4 regions of the Streptomyces sp. SS1-1 genome follow, and region 3 is predicted to be linked to each of the others. Evidence: riboswitches for the same ligand, from Rfam matches in the RefSeq annotation. Region 3 holds a riboswitch; each other region holds the start of a gene.
What was found. Region 3 has a riboswitch for cyclic di-AMP ahead of F8R89_RS05325 (C40 family peptidase). Riboswitches for the same ligand answer to the same signal wherever they lie in the genome.

Region 1 (3,551 bases), 2.5 Mb from region 3:
ACGCCGAGCAGCGCCGGCAGCTGTTCCGGGGTGCGGGCCGAGGCGATGGGCGCGGCGACCGTGGGCCGGGAGGCCAGCCAGGCCAGGGCCACCGTGGCGACCGGCACGCCGTGCGCGGCGGCCACCTCGTCCAGCGCGGCCAGCACCCGCCGCCCCCGCCCGGTCTCCGCGTGGCGTCCGGCGCCCTGCGCACGCGGGCTGTCCACGGCGGCGCCGGGACGGTACTTGCCGGTGAGGAACCCGGCCGCGAGCGCGTAGTACGGCACCGCGGCGAGGTTCTCCCGCTCGGCGAGGTCCTGGAGGGCGCCCTCGTAGGTGTCGCGGGAGACCAGGTTGTAGTGGGGCTGGAGCGCCACGTACCGGGCCAGGCCCTCGCGGTCGGAGAAGGCGAGGGAGGCCGCCAGCCGCTCGGCGGTGATGTTGGACGCGGCGATGTGCCGGACCTTGCCGGCCTTCACCAGTTCGTCCAGGGCGCCGACGATCTCCTCGACCGGCACCTCGGGCTTGTCGAAGTGCGTGTAGTAGAGGTCGATGCGGTCGGTGCCGAGGCGGCGCAGCGAGGCGTCGGCGGCGGCCTTGATGGTCGCCGCGTTCAGGCCCTGGAAGTCGGGGTGCTGGCTGACCTTGGTGGCGATCACGACGTCGTCCCGGTTGCCGCGCGCCTTGAGCCAGTTGCCGATGACGGTCTCGGACTCACCGCCCACGTTGCCCTCGACCCACGCCGAGTAGGAGTCGGCCGTGTCGAGGAAGTTGCCGCCGGCCTCGGTGTAGGCGTCGAGGACGGCGAAGGAGTGGGCCTCGTCGGCGGTCCACCCGAAGACGTTGCCACCGAGGCAGAGCGGGGAGACCTCGAGGTCGGAGGAGCCGAGTTTGCGCAGTGCAGTCATACCAGGGATCAACGACCCCGGCGGTGGCGCCGATTCCGCTCCGGGGATGAATTCCCTGTGAAGGGGCGGGCGGGCGCACCGAAGACCGGCAGCCCTGACGTCGGGGGGTCGTCGTCAGGACCGCCGGGGATCAGGTGGGGAGCGTGCTCAGGGGGTGAGGCCCTTGCCGCGCAGCCAGGCCAGCGGGTCGATGCCGCTCGCGCTGCCGTCGGGGTGCACCTCGAGGTGCAGGTGGGCGCCGGTCACGTTGCCCGTGGCGCCGACGCGGCCGATGACGTCACCGGTGTTGACCTTCTGGCCGACGCTGACGCTGATCGAGGACTGGTGGGCGAACCAGATCTCGGTGCCGTCGTCCAGGGTCAGCTCGGTCTTGTAGCCGTAGGAGCCGTCCCAGCCGGCGAAGGTGATCGTGCCGGAGTGGACGGCCTTGATCAGGGTGCCGGTCGGCGCGGCGAAGTCGAGGCCCGTGTGGTGCCCCGACGACCAGTAGGCGCCGGCCTCACCGAAGGTGGAGGTCAGGGTGTACGAGGAGGTCGGCAGCGTGTACTGCTTGGCCAGCTCGGCGAGACGCTCGGCCTCGGCCTTCTTGCGGGCCTCCTCCTCGGCGGCGGCCTTCGCCTCGGCGGCCTTCTCCTTCGCTTCCTTCTCCGCCTTGGCGGCCGCCTCGGCGACCTCCTTCTCGGCGGCGGCGACGGCGGCCGCGGCGGCCTTGCTGTCGACCTGGTCCTGCTGGAACTCGGCCTGGGCGATGATCCGGCTGCGCAGTGCCTCACCGGCGTCGGAGCCGCTCTGCGCGGTCTCCTGGCCGGTCTCGCCCATGGTGCTGAGGGCGGTGGCGGTGTCGTCCGCGGCGGAGTCGTCGCCGGAGATCAGGGGCAGGTCGGGCAGGGTGATGGCGACCGGCGGCTTGCCGCTCTGCGCGGTGGCCATGCCGCCCGCGCCGACGGCCGCTATGACGCCGACGCCGAGAACCGTGGAGCTGCGGGCGAGTCCCCCGCCGCGCTGCTTGGAGACGCGGTGCCTGCCGCGGACGGGACGGAGGGAGTCCGCGGTGGGGTTCCACTCCTCGAAGGGGCCCTCGTCGGTGCGGTCGTAGCCGAAGGTGTCGGCGGTGCGCTGACCGGGTACGAACGAGGCATGCGGGGCAGGACGGTTCGACGCCACGTGGGCGTACTCCTTTCCTTCCTTCTCGCCTACCGGGTTAGCTGACGGGTTCGGAGCAGGAAGGTCTCCTACGCGCGTATACGTGCCGTGTTGCCACGGTGGTATCCGCGCGATTCACCCCAAGGTGGTGGTTCCCCGGTTCCTTCGCAGGATTCGGCGCGTGCGCACGGAGCCGCCTCTTGTGACGGCTGGGACGACCGCGCTGCGTTATCGAACGTTAATAGACGCGGGGTACGGATTCCAAGCCGTTCCTCTTGATCATTAACGAATTCCGCCGGGACTTACGGGCCATGAGCGGTCCAAATCGGGCGAGTTGACTTCCCCGCCACACCCCCATGACTGATGACGGTGTGTCAGTTGTTATGCGGAGGGGGTTCGCGCGATCACGTTCCGTGAGAACGGCGGAGACGCCCCGCGAACCTGGGGGACGGCCGGAAAACACTCAGGGCCGGAACTGATGAGTTCCGGCCCTGAGCCTTCAGTAGCGGGGACAGGATTTGAACCTGCGACCTCTGGGTTATGAGCCCAGCGAGCTACCGAGCTGCTCCACCCCGCGGCGATGTGTCCATAGTACGCCATCGCGGGGGCCCGCCGCACACGCCTTTCCGCAGGCCCCGGCCGCGGGGGCCTCGCCGGGCGGGCGTCAGGGCGCCAGGTGGGCGTTGGGGGCCGCCGCCCGGGCCGCGTACTCGGGCAGCACCAGGACGTCCACGCCCGCGGCGGCGAGCATCCCGCTGCCGTCGGCGTCCGTGACGAAGGTGTCCGGCTCGCGCCAGGCCGTGACCACCCGGCGCACCCCGGCCGCCAGGATCAGCCGGGCGCAGGGCGTGGGCCGCGAGGCGCGGTGGGTGCAGGGCTCCAGGCTGCTGTAGACGGTGGCGCCGGCCAGCCTCGGGTCGCCGGGCGCGATCTTGGCGAGGGCCGCCTCCTCGGCGTGCACGACGGGGTCGCCGGCCTCCCGGGAGTGGCCCCGCGCCAGCTCGGTGCCGTCCGCGGCGACCACGACCGCGCCGACGCTGAACGCGGTGGGCGAGGGCGGGCACTCGGCGGCCAGGTCGCAGGCGAGGGCAAGCCAGTGCCGGTCGGCGGCGGCGGGGAGGACACCGGTGCCGGGGGCGGTCGGCTCGTAGCGCATGAGCACCACGTCCTCGATGCGCCGGGTCTCCACCAGCCGCAGCCGGCCCTCCTGGTATCCGCCGGGCCCGAAGAGCCGGGGCGCCCGGGGGTCGCCCACGAACAGCGGGGCGAGCACGAGCTGCAGCTCGTCGGCGAGCCCCTGGCGCAGCAGCTGCGTGTGGACGGTGCCGCCGCCCTCGACCATCAGCCGCTCGACACCGCGCGCCTCGCGCAGGTGGGTCAGCAGGGCCCGCCAGTCCAGGTCGTCGCCGAGGGCGACGACGTCGGCGGCGACGGGGTCCTCCCGCAGCCGCCGGGCGCCCTTCTCCGTCGTGTAGACGACCTTCTCGCCGCCGGTGTGCCAGAAGTTCGCCGCCGGGTCCA
Region 2 (3,551 bases), 120 kb from region 3:
GGGGCATGGATCATCATGCCGTTCCCGGAGTAGATGCCGACGTGGCCCGCGTGGTACAGCACCAGGTCTCCGGGCTCCAGGTGGGTCAGGGCGACGCCCTGCCCCGCGGTGGCCTGCTCCTGGGCGGTACGGGGGAGGGCGATACCGGCGGCCTTCCAGGCGGCCTGGGTGAGTCCGGGGCCGTCGAAGGTGGTCGGACCGGTCGTACCCCAGACACAGGGCTTGCCGATCTGCGCCCGGGCGAACTCCAGCGCCCTCAGCGCCCGACTGTCCTGCGGCGCGGTGACGGGGGCGGCAGGGGCCGGGGCGGCGGCGGGGTAGCTGCCGGTCTGCGGGGCCGCCGGGAAGCTGCCGGTCCCCGTCGGGCTCGCCGCCGGGAAGCTCCCGGTCTGGGTGACGGCCGGGAAGCCGCCGGTCTGGTCGACCATGGGGATGCCGCCGGTCTGATCGACGGCCGGGAAGCTGCCGGTCTGAGCGGCCGTAGGGTAACTGGCCGCCTGCGCAACGGCCGGGACGCTTCCCGTCTGGTCGACGGCGGGATAGGCCCCGGTCTGGGCCGCCGCCGCGGGGTAGCCCCCGGTCTGCGAGGCCGCTGCGGGGTAGCCCCCCGTCTGCGGTGCCGAAGGCAAGCCCCCGGCCTGCGGGGCCGCCGCCGGGAAGCTCCCGGTCTGGGTGACGGTCGGGAAGCCACCGGTCTGGTCGACCATCGGGAAGCTGCCGGTCTGGCTGACGCCGGGGAAGCTGCCGGTCTGAGCGACGGCAGGGAAGCTGCCGGTCTGTGCCACGGCGGGGTAACTCCCCGTCTGTTCCACCGTGGGAAAGCTCCCCGTCTGCCCGACCACCGGAAAGCCCCCCGTCTGGCCGCCCCCGGCGAACCTGGCGCCCGCCCCCGCGAACCCGGCGTCCGCCCCGGCGAACCCGGCCTCCGCGCCAGCGAACCCCTGAGGGGCACTCAACTCCGCACCCAGCCCCAGCGCGGCGTCCGCCGGAGCCGTCGTCCCCGGAGGGACCGTCGTCATGTCGGCGGGGCTCTGCGCCTCCAGGGCGTCCCACCGGCTCTGCGCCGCGGGCGGGAACGGCGCCGGGGTGGCCGAGGGGGCCTCCAGCGCCGGGGTGGTGCGGCCGGCGCGTGCGGTCAGCAGCTCACGCGCCTGCGCCAGTTTGCGCTGGCTGCGCTCCTTGCTCGCGCGCAGCGTGGACCGCTGGTCCACCTCCGGCCGCGCGGTGGCCTGCGTCGGCGTCGGCGTCGGCGCCGGCAGGGCGAGGGCGCCGCCGGACCCGAGGGCAGGCGTACCCGACGCGGGCAGCGCCGCCACAGGACCCGCGGTCAGCTCACCCAGGGCCGCGGGACGGGCCGTACCGGCCGGCAACTCGGCGACCGGCGCGCCCGATCCGGCGGTCAGCTCCAGGGGGGCGGCGCGCCCGGATATCTCCCGCGCGCCGTCGCCGCCCGACGGGCGTGCGGACCGCGCCGGGGCGGACCGCTCCGGCGCCCGGTCCTTCGGCAGTACGGCCGGAACCGTCGGGCCCAGCTTGGAGCGGGCGACGTCGAACCACTGCCGGGCGACCTCGTCGAGCGCGGCCGAGCCCCGGCCGCCGTCACCGTCGCGCCCCGAGGCCGCCGGGGCGCCCACGCGGTTGCGCGGTCCCGTCGACGAGGCGCGGGTGGCGTTGAAGGTCCCGGTGTCGGTCTCGGCCCGGTCGTAGAGCGAGCTGACCCGCCGGCTGACCTCCTCGCGGCTCGGTCCCTCGTCCGCCTGGGCGGCACCTGCCGACTGGCCGAGCAGGGCCACCGAGGTGAGGGCTGCTGCCGAGGCGAGCGCGGAGTTGCGCATACCGGTGCGTTCCGGCGCCATGGGCGACGTGCTCCTTCCGTACTCCGCCTACCGAGTTAGCTGACGGGTTCGGGCGTTCGCGTCGGAAGGTGTGCCCTACGACCCGGCCCGTCACGGCCTCGGGTCGATTCACCCCATGGTTCGGTTGGGTCCCCGGCTCCGCGGCCCCGCAGGGCACGCCGACTCGGCGGAGGGCGCTCGTCCCGGCGGGGTTCGCCGGAGTTCAACGCGCGTCCTGAGCCAGTAACTTAGCCAACTTGTGTGCCTGCAGTGAAGATTGACGTGTGAAATGTCCGATACGTTTTTGTGACCTTCGACGCTGGGAATGGCGGCGGGGCCGCGCTGCGGCGCCACGCGCTCGCGTGAACACGGACGGTAGCCGTCCGGGTGCCCCGCAAAGCTCTTGCTCCGCTCGCCGAAACACGTCACACTGGTACCGAACGAATGGTCGGTTGGGAAGCGGGAGCGATGACGACCTCACACTCCACCGAGGCGCCCCCACAAGGGCCGCTTGAGGAGCACTTCGACGCGACGATCGCGCGCGACCAGCGCATCGAGCCGCGGGACTGGATGCCGGACGGCTACCGCAGCACGCTGATCCGGCAGATCGCGCAGCACGCCCACTCCGAGATCATCGGCATGCAGCCGGAGGGGGAGTGGATCACCAAGGCGCCCTCGCTGCGCCGCAAGGCGATCCTCTTCGCGAAGGTGCAGGACGAGGCCGGTCACGGCCTGTACCTGTACTCGGCCGCCGAGACCCTGGGCGCCGACCGCGCCGACCTGACCGACCGGCTCATCGAGGGCCGCCAGAAGTACTCCTCGATCTTCAACTACCCCACGACGACCTTCGCCGACGTCGGCGTGATCGGCTGGTTCGTGGACGGCGCCGCGATCTGCAACCAGGTGCCGCTGTGCCGCAGCTCCTACGGGCCGTACGCGCGCGCGATGGTGCGGATCTGCAAGGAGGAGTCGTTCCACCAGCGGCAGGGCTACGAGCTGCTGATGACGATGATGCGCGGCACCGAGGCCCAGCGGGAGATGGTCCAGGACGCCGTGAACCGCTGGTGGTGGCCCTCCCTGATGATGTTCGGCCCGCCCGACGACTCCTCGCCCAACTCCGCCCGCTCGATGGCCTGGAAGATCAAACGGCACAGCAACGACGAGCTGCGCCAGCGCTTCGTCGACATGACGGTCCCGCAGGCCGAGAAGCTCGGCGTCACCCTGCCCGACCCCGAGCTGCGCTGGAACGCCGAGCGCGGCCACCACGACTTCGGCACGCCCGACTGGGACGAGCTGATGCGGGTCATCAAGGGCGACGGCCCGTGCAACGCACAGCGGATGGAACGACGCAGGAGCGCCCACGAAGAGGGCGCCTGGGTGCGGGAGGCGGCCACCGCCCACGCGGCCAAGCAGGCCGCCCGCGCGGAGAAGGGAGCGGTGGCATGAGCACCGGAAAGCAGGACTGGCCGCTGTACGAGGTGTTCGTCCGGGGCAAGCGCGGGCTGAACCACGTCCACGTCGGCTCGCTGCACGCCGCCGACGACCGGATGGCGCTGACCCACGCCCGGGACCTCTACACCCGGCGCAACGAAGGCGTCAGCATCTGGGTCGTGCGCTCCGAGCACATCGCCGCCTCCACCCGCGACGAGAAGGACCCGTTCTTCGAGCCCAGCGCCGACAAGGTCTACCGCCACCCGACCTTCTACGACATCCCCG
Region 3 (3,551 bases):
GCGACCGTCGCGGTGATGGCAGTCTGGCGGCGAAGCACAGTCCGGGACCGTACTCGAACCTTCCGCTCCGTGTCGGACTGCGGTCCCGTCGGAAAGGGACGACGTCGCCATGGCAGACCATCTGGAAGCATCCGTCACTCTGCCGAGCGATCCCGCCTCGGTCTCCACGGCACGGACCTACGTCATCACCACGCTCGCCGAGTGGGGGCTGCCATCGGACACGGACGCGGCGGACACCATCCGGCTCATCGTCTCCGAACTCGCCACGAACGCCGTCCAGCACACCCTCGGGCAGTCGCCCACCTTCACGGTGGACCTCGAACTCGACCGGGACGAACACCTGCGCATCGGGGTGACCGACAGTCATCCGCGGTTCCCCAAACGGCTGCCGGCCGCCGTCCAGCAGGACAACGGCCGGGGCATGGTGATCATTCGCTGGCTGACCGCCGAGTGCGGCGGCCGGCTGCGGGTGTGGCCGACCCGGGAGGGCGGCAAGACGGTCTCCATCGAGCTGCCGTGGACCGTACCGGCCTCGCCGGTCGCGGTCGCGACGCCGCAGGAGCCGTAGGAACCGCACAAGCGCCGCGTGGTGCCGCACCGGGCGCCGCGCGGCGCGCTCCGCCCCCGTCGGCCCCGGGAGGCCCCGGAGGCGCCGGAGGGCCCGGCCCGTGCCGGGAGCCTTCCGCGCTCCGGGAGGGCGCCGGCGGGGGTGGGGGCGCCCTGCGCGCCCCCAGGGGGGTCACTTGACCCGGCCGTACCAGACGCTCCTGGTCCAGATCTTCTGCAGCCGGACCACGTCACCGCTCTTGGGGGAGTGCCAGATCCTGCCCTTACCGGCGTAGATGCCCACGTGGTAGACGTACGACCCCGAGTGGAAGAACACCAGGTCACCGGCCTTGCGGCTGGAGGCGGAGATGTGGCGGGTCTTGTTGTACTGCTGGGCCGCCGTGCGGGGCAGCTTCTTGCCGGCCTTCTTGAACGAGTACAGCGTCAGCCCGGAGCAGTCGAACCGGTTCGGGCCGGTGGCGCCCCACGCGTACGGCGACCCCTTCTTCGAGGCCGCGATCTGAAGTGCCTTCGTCGCCGGCGTGGCGGCCTCCGCCTCCGAGGCGAGACCGGGCGTCACGATCGAGCCGCCCACCGCGGCGAGAGTGAGGGCCGAGGCCGTACCGGCCCTGGCCATGAGCGACGGGACACGATTGAGCGCAGTCATGCGCAACCCTTCGTCAGCCGCCTGTGAAGGATGACCTGTCGGATTCGGGCTGGCGAAGTTGCCCGGCCGCGGTGTCGCGGCTTCACCCCAAGGGTTGCTCGGTTCGAACGAACATCCGTACCGGCGACCCGTCTTGCTCGGGTCCTCCACTCCTGCCGATCCACTCCTGTCGACCGGTCATCCGCGCGGCGGCAGGACTCGGCGTCCGCCCGGATCGCCCCGCCGCTGCGGCGGGGTCTTGTCGTCAGTCAGGGATCTTGGCGCACGGAAGAACGAAAATCCCAACGGAACCGGGGATTTGTGGTGTTACTCACCACTCACCCGTTCGGGTGGACGCTACTGCGTTCGAGGAAGTGGCCAGATGCCCGACGAGCCCCGGACCAGCGGCGGAAGGCTCGAACGGGCCCGCGCGTCCGGCCCGTGACGCAAGCCGTACGAGCGCGTGGACGGAGTGCGGAATACGCCGATGGGGGGTACGCCATTCGGTCCGTTTCGGCGCGGCGCCGGACGTCACGGCGGCGGTCCGCGCGCCCGCGACGCGGCTGGGACGCCGTCAACTGTCGGAGCGCGACGACGCCCTGACGCGAGCCGTGGCGGCGCGACCGTGTACGGGACGTGCGGCGCACACCGCGCGTGCGGGCGTGCCGCACCGCCCGCTCCGACGACGCGTCAGCGCCGGCGCGAGCGCCCCGCAGACCGGAGCCCCGGCTGCGCACCCCCAGCAGGGTGACCGCTGCGCCCGCCGCCAGGCCCTCGCCGCGCACGCACAGGTGGGTGGGCGGCGCCGACCGGCCCCGACGGCGCGTCAGCGACGGCACGTCCCGCAGATCGGGCGCCGTGCCGACGGACGCCCGGCCTAGGTAACGGTTGGTCAGCGCGCGCGTCGGCGGGGGAGTGGGGGACAGCTCGGGTGGTGACACCGTCCGTGTCCCGACCGGGGCGGCCGGGGCGGGCCTGTTCCGCTTTCGGGCGGGCGAACGAGTGTCAGCCGGGGAGCAGGGGGCGACTCGGTTGGTGGGCCGTGTGTTCCCGAAGGGGGTCCGGGCGCGCTGCGGCGGGGACGTACGGCCTGTTCGGTGGTTCCGTCGAACCGGGTTACCCGGCCGGGGCGGGCCGGAGGGCCGGCGGCGTCTCGGTGTCGGGTGTGTGCGCCATGGGGCGGGTGAACGCGCGTCAGCAGGCAGAGTGGGAGGCAACTCGGTCGGCAGGCCGTGCGTCCCCGTCCGATACAGCGGGGGTGCAGGGCCGGTCAGGTGGTTCGGCCGACCGGGGCGGGCCGGGCGGGCCTGTGCGCCTTCGGGTGTGCCAACACGTGTCAGCGGGGGGAAGCAGGGGGCGACTCGGTCGGCGGACCGTGCGTTCCCGACGGGAGTCCGGGCGACGCGGCGGCCGTGCGTCCCCGTCCGCTGCGGCGGGGGTGTACGGCCGGTTCGGTGGTCTTGTCGGACGGGGCTACCCGATGGGGGGTCGGCGAGGCGCCGCCGCCTTCGGGTGCGCGAACGCGCGTCAGTCGGGGGTGTAGGCAACTCGGGTGGCGGCACTTCCCAGTCGGAGCCCGGAGCCCGGAGCCCGGAGCCCGGAGCCCGGAGCCCGGAGCCCGGAGCCCGGAGCCCGGAGCCCGGAGCCCGGAGCCCGAACGCACCGAGCCCGAACGCACCGAGCCCGGAGCCCGAACGCACCGAGGCCATGCGTCCCCGTCCGCTACAGCGGGGACGCACGGCCGGTTCGGTGGTGCTGTCGGGTGGGGTTACCCGACGGGGGCGGGGTGGCGGGTCTGCGTCGGCTTCGGGGCGGGTGTGTTCGTCCTCAGGTGGGCGCCCAGGAGGACCGCGCCGAGGCCCAGGGCGGCCCACCAGGTCAGGGTGAGGGCGGGGCCCACCGCCGCGGCGCCGTCGAAGAAGGACACCGAGCGCAGCAGGGTCGTGCCCGCGCCCGGCGGCAGCCACTGGCCGATCGTGCCGACCGGCTCCGGCAGCATCCGCGGGGCCGACGCCGCCCCCGAGAACGGGTTGCCGATCAGCATGACGGTCGCGGCCATGAGCCCGACGCCGGCCGGTCCGATCAGGGCGGCCAGCCCGGCGACGGCGGCGCTCACCGCCAGGCTCATCAGCGCGAACACCCCGGCCTCCGCCCACCAGTCGCCGGTGATGACACCCAGCCAGCTGTGCGCCAGCGCGGCGGCGATCAGGCCGGTCAGGGCCGCCGTGCCCACGAGGGCGCTCGCGGCGCCCGGGCCGCGCAGCCCCAGCAGTGTGACCGCGGCGCCCGCCGCCATGCCCGCGAGGGCGAGCGGCAGCACGCTGGAGGTCAGGGCCGCCCCGCGCGGGTCCTTCGCGGG
Region 4 (3,551 bases), 5.4 Mb from region 3:
GGCTGGAGACCGGTCAGCGCCAGCCGTCGCTGCCGATGCTGCTGGCACTCGCCCGCATCTACGGTACGACGGTCGGCGAGCTGCTCGGCGAGAGGGTCCCGGACCGGGACGCCGTCGTGCGCGCCCACGACATGGAACCCACCGCCGCCGGCGGCTGGTCGTACTGGCAGGCCGGGGTGTCCGGCCGCGCGATGCAGGCCCTCCGCGTCCATGTGCCGTACGGCTCGCAGGGCGACATCGTGCGCGTGCACCCCGGCGAGGAGTGGCTCCATGTCCTCAAGGGGCGGCTGCGGCTGCGCCTCGGGGACACCACGCACCGGCTCGCCCCCGGGGACAGCGCGCACTTCGACTCGCTGACCCCGCACCGGCTCGCCGCCGAGGACGACGGCGGCGTCGAGCTCCTGTTCGTCCACACCCTGTTGCAGAGCCCCACGGCCACCCTGTGCCTGGGCCCCACCCCTGGAGTGACGCCATGACCGACATGGAGGAGAAGTTCCCCCGCGCCCTGTGGGTGCGCCTCATCATCTACATCGCGGTGGGGCACGTCTTCGCCGCCTTCATCTACTTCCTCTTCGAGGCGGGCGGCGGAAAGTAGGCGTACCCCTCGTTCTCAGTCGAGCAGCCGCCCCCGCAGACGCTCCCGCGCCTCGGGGGTGAGCCGCAGGCCCTGCTCCAGGTAGGTGTCGACGTCGCCCCAGGTCGCGTCGATCGTGTCGAAGGCGGCCTGCAGATACTCCGCGCGCGCGTCGAAGAGAGGGCTCAGCAGCTCCATGACCTCCGGCGAGTAGGCCGAGGGCGCGTCGCTGCCGCGCCGCACCTTGTAGCGGCGGTGCTTCTCGTTGGACTTCAGATAGTCGGCGACGATCGCCTCCCGCTCGACGCCGACCGCGAGCAGCGTCACCGCGATCGACAGGCCCGCGCGGTCCTTGCCGGCCGCGCAGTGCATCAGCGCCGGGACGCTGTCCTCCACCAGGGAGCGCAGCACCTGCGAGTGCTCGCCGGTGCGCTCCGTGACGATGGAGCGGTAGGAGGCGATCATCCGGGCCGCGCCCTTGCCGTCCGCCAGGATCTCCCGCAGCTGGTCGAGATCGCCGTCGCGGACCATCTTCCAGAACTCCGCGCCGTCCGCCGGGTCGGACAGCGGCAGGTTCACATTGCGGACGCCCGGCAGCTCGACGTCCGGACCCTCCAGCTTCTGGTCCGCCGCGTTGCGGAAGTCGAAGATCGTGTGCAGCCCCAGCGAGTCGAGGAAGGCCGCGTCCTCGGCGGTGGCGTGGGCGAGGTGGCCGCTGCGGAACAGCACGCCGTGCCGCACCCGTCGTCCGTCCACGGTGGGCAGGCCGCCCACGTCGCGGAAGTTGCGCACACCGGCCAGCTCGGGCTCGGTCGACGGGATCTGCTGCGTCACGGGGGCTCCTCCCGGTCGTCCCCGCCGGCGCGGCTCGGCGGTGAGGCCGGCGAGGTGCGCCTCCGACGATACGACATGGCTGTGTGCGCCAAGCAGTTGTCCACAGGCCGCAGCAAGGGAGTAATGGTCTGAAACGGGCGAAGTGGCCTTATGTCGGTAATGATCGGTCTGGATATCCGCCGCCGTCGCATTCAGGCTTTCTGTCCGAATTGATGCCTTCATTCCAACTCGCTCCGGAATAGGGAAAGCTGGAGCAGGGTCACGTGAGGAGCGTCATATCGGTGACGGTGCGTCGCCCGTCATGCTCACGTAATCGGCCTTTCTCGCAAGGGAATTCGAGGGTGGCGGCCCTCTCGAAATGCACGCAGGGTGACCGGTGGATCCCGTAAAGGATCAAGCCGAACGTATTCGGACGGAACCCCTCACTTGTTCCCATGCGTCTTTCTCGCTTACGTTCGCCACCAATCCGGACGGACGCCTAATCCTGCCGCCGACCGGAATCCGCGCACACCCACCCGTACACGGCAGGAGCGGGGGACCCACAGGTACGTCGCCTGTTCCGGTCCCGGAACAGGCTCGGGGTCAAGTCGCGTCCCGACGCGGCCGGGCATCTCCAGCCCGCACCCGACAGCTCACCTCGCAGGCGCCGGAGAGGAATTCGCCATGCCCGCGAAGGGTAAGCATCGCCGTCCCAAGTCCCTGCGCCTCACCCGCACGATCGCCGTCGCCGGAACCGGTGGCGCCGCTCTCGCGCTCCCGCTGATCGGGGCCACCGGCGCCCACGCCGCGACCGGCCAGTCCGCCCCGCAGAAGGCGGTCCAGTCCGTCCCGGCCGCCGCCGAGAAGGCCCCGGCGCAGAAGACCTCCGCGCAGAAGACGCGCACCTACGAGGTGAAGCGCGGCGACTACCTGTCGAAGATCGCCGACGAGCAGGACGTCCGCGGCGGCTGGAAGAAGCTGTACGCCGACAACCGCGAGGCCGTCGGCTCCGACCCGTCGCTCATCCACCCGGGCCTGAAGCTCTCGATCGGCAAGAAGGCCGCGACCGCCGCCCCCAAGGCGTCGGCCCCGTCCACCGCGCCGTCCAAGCCGTCCGCGAAGCCCGCCGCGCCGAAGAAGGCCGCGACGGCCGCCCAGAGCGCCGGTGAGACGAGCACCGTCAACGGCTTCAGCGCCCCGGTGTCCACCGCCGCCGTCGGCACCTCGTACAAGGTGGCGGGCAGCATGTGGTCCAGCGGCTACCACACCGGCGTGGACTTCTCCGCCGCCACCGGCACCCCCCTGAAGGCGGTCGGCGCCGGCACCGTCGTCTCCGCCGGCTGGGGCGGCGCCTACGGCAACCAGGTCGTCATCCGGCTCGCCGACGGCTACTACGCCCAGTACGCCCACCTGTCCTCGCTGTCCGTCTCCAGCGGCCAGACGGTGACCGCGGGCCAGCAGATCGGCCTCTCCGGCGCGACCGGCAACGTGACCGGCCCGCACCTGCACTTCGAGATCCGCACCACGCCGAACTACGGCTCCGACGTGGACCCGGTGGCCTACCTCCGCTCCAAGGGCGTCGCCATCGGCTGACCCCCGCCCCACGGCGCGCCTCCCTGACACGCACGCGCACCACCTGCCTGACACGCAGCCGAAGGCCGGACCCCGATCCCCGGGTCCGGCCTTCGGTCTGTCGTGCACACCCACGCGTGGCGTTTCGGCTCTCAACATCCCCGCGTGGACCGGTATTCCGGGTTTGGTGAAGGCTTTGGCAGTGGCTTATCTCACCGCTCGTCAACCCTTTCCTACGGTCGCGTAGGTCACATCGGAAGGTGAATCATGTCCCGACGTGACAGACGATTCGAAGAGTGACAGCAGAAGAGTGATCGGGTCGTACGTCGCGGTGGGGGACAGCTTCACCGAGGGCGTCGGCGACCCCGGCCCCGACGGGGCGTTCGTCGGCTGGGCCGACCGGTTCGCGGTCCTTCTGGCCGACCGGCGTCCCGAGGGCGACTTCCGGTACACGAACCTCGCCGTGCGCGGCAGACTGCTCGACCAGATCGTGGCGGAACAGGTCCCCAAGGCCGTGGAACTCGCCCCGGACCTGGTGTCGTTCTGCGCGGGCGGCAACGACATCCTGCGGCCCGGCACCGACCCCGACGAA

Region 1: another riboswitch for cyclic di-AMP. It lies ahead of F8R89_RS16900 (M23 family metallopeptidase); the one in region 3 lies ahead of F8R89_RS05325 (C40 family peptidase).
Region 2: another riboswitch for cyclic di-AMP. It lies ahead of F8R89_RS36590 (C40 family peptidase); the one in region 3 lies ahead of F8R89_RS05325 (C40 family peptidase).
Region 4: another riboswitch for cyclic di-AMP. It lies ahead of F8R89_RS30160 (LysM peptidoglycan-binding domain-containing M23 family metallopeptidase); the one in region 3 lies ahead of F8R89_RS05325 (C40 family peptidase).

The regions. Positions count from the first base shown of each region.
Region 1 is NZ_WBXN01000004.1:3,435,886-3,439,436, forward strand. Features, by position in the region: gene F8R89_RS16895 (aldo/keto reductase) at 1-887, opposite strand, end outside; gene F8R89_RS16900 (M23 family metallopeptidase) at 1,035-2,051, opposite strand; cyclic di-AMP (ydaO/yuaA leader) riboswitch at 2,063-2,220, opposite strand; tRNA gene F8R89_RS16905 (tRNA-Met) at 2,534-2,607, opposite strand; gene F8R89_RS16910 (dihydrofolate reductase family protein) at 2,695-3,551, opposite strand, start outside.
Region 2 is NZ_WBXN01000004.1:814,738-818,288, reverse strand. Features, by position in the region: gene F8R89_RS36590 (C40 family peptidase) at 1-1,856, opposite strand, end outside; cyclic di-AMP (ydaO/yuaA leader) riboswitch at 1,865-2,035, opposite strand; gene paaA (1,2-phenylacetyl-CoA epoxidase subunit PaaA) at 2,304-3,281, shown strand; gene paaB (1,2-phenylacetyl-CoA epoxidase subunit PaaB) at 3,278-3,551, shown strand, end outside.
Region 3 is NZ_WBXN01000004.1:936,421-939,971, reverse strand. Features, by position in the region: gene F8R89_RS05330 (ATP-binding protein) at 110-568, shown strand; gene F8R89_RS05325 (C40 family peptidase) at 740-1,213, opposite strand; cyclic di-AMP (ydaO/yuaA leader) riboswitch at 1,217-1,427, opposite strand; gene F8R89_RS05320 (ABC transporter permease) at 2,961-3,551, opposite strand, start outside.
Region 4 is NZ_WBXN01000004.1:6,323,331-6,326,881, forward strand. Features, by position in the region: gene F8R89_RS30145 (helix-turn-helix domain-containing protein) at 1-476, shown strand, start outside; gene F8R89_RS30150 (DUF6126 family protein) at 473-595, shown strand; gene F8R89_RS30155 (tyrosine-protein phosphatase) at 611-1,408, opposite strand; cyclic di-AMP (ydaO/yuaA leader) riboswitch at 1,907-2,067, shown strand; gene F8R89_RS30160 (LysM peptidoglycan-binding domain-containing M23 family metallopeptidase) at 2,072-2,980, shown strand; gene F8R89_RS30165 (SGNH/GDSL hydrolase family protein) at 3,270-3,551, shown strand, end outside.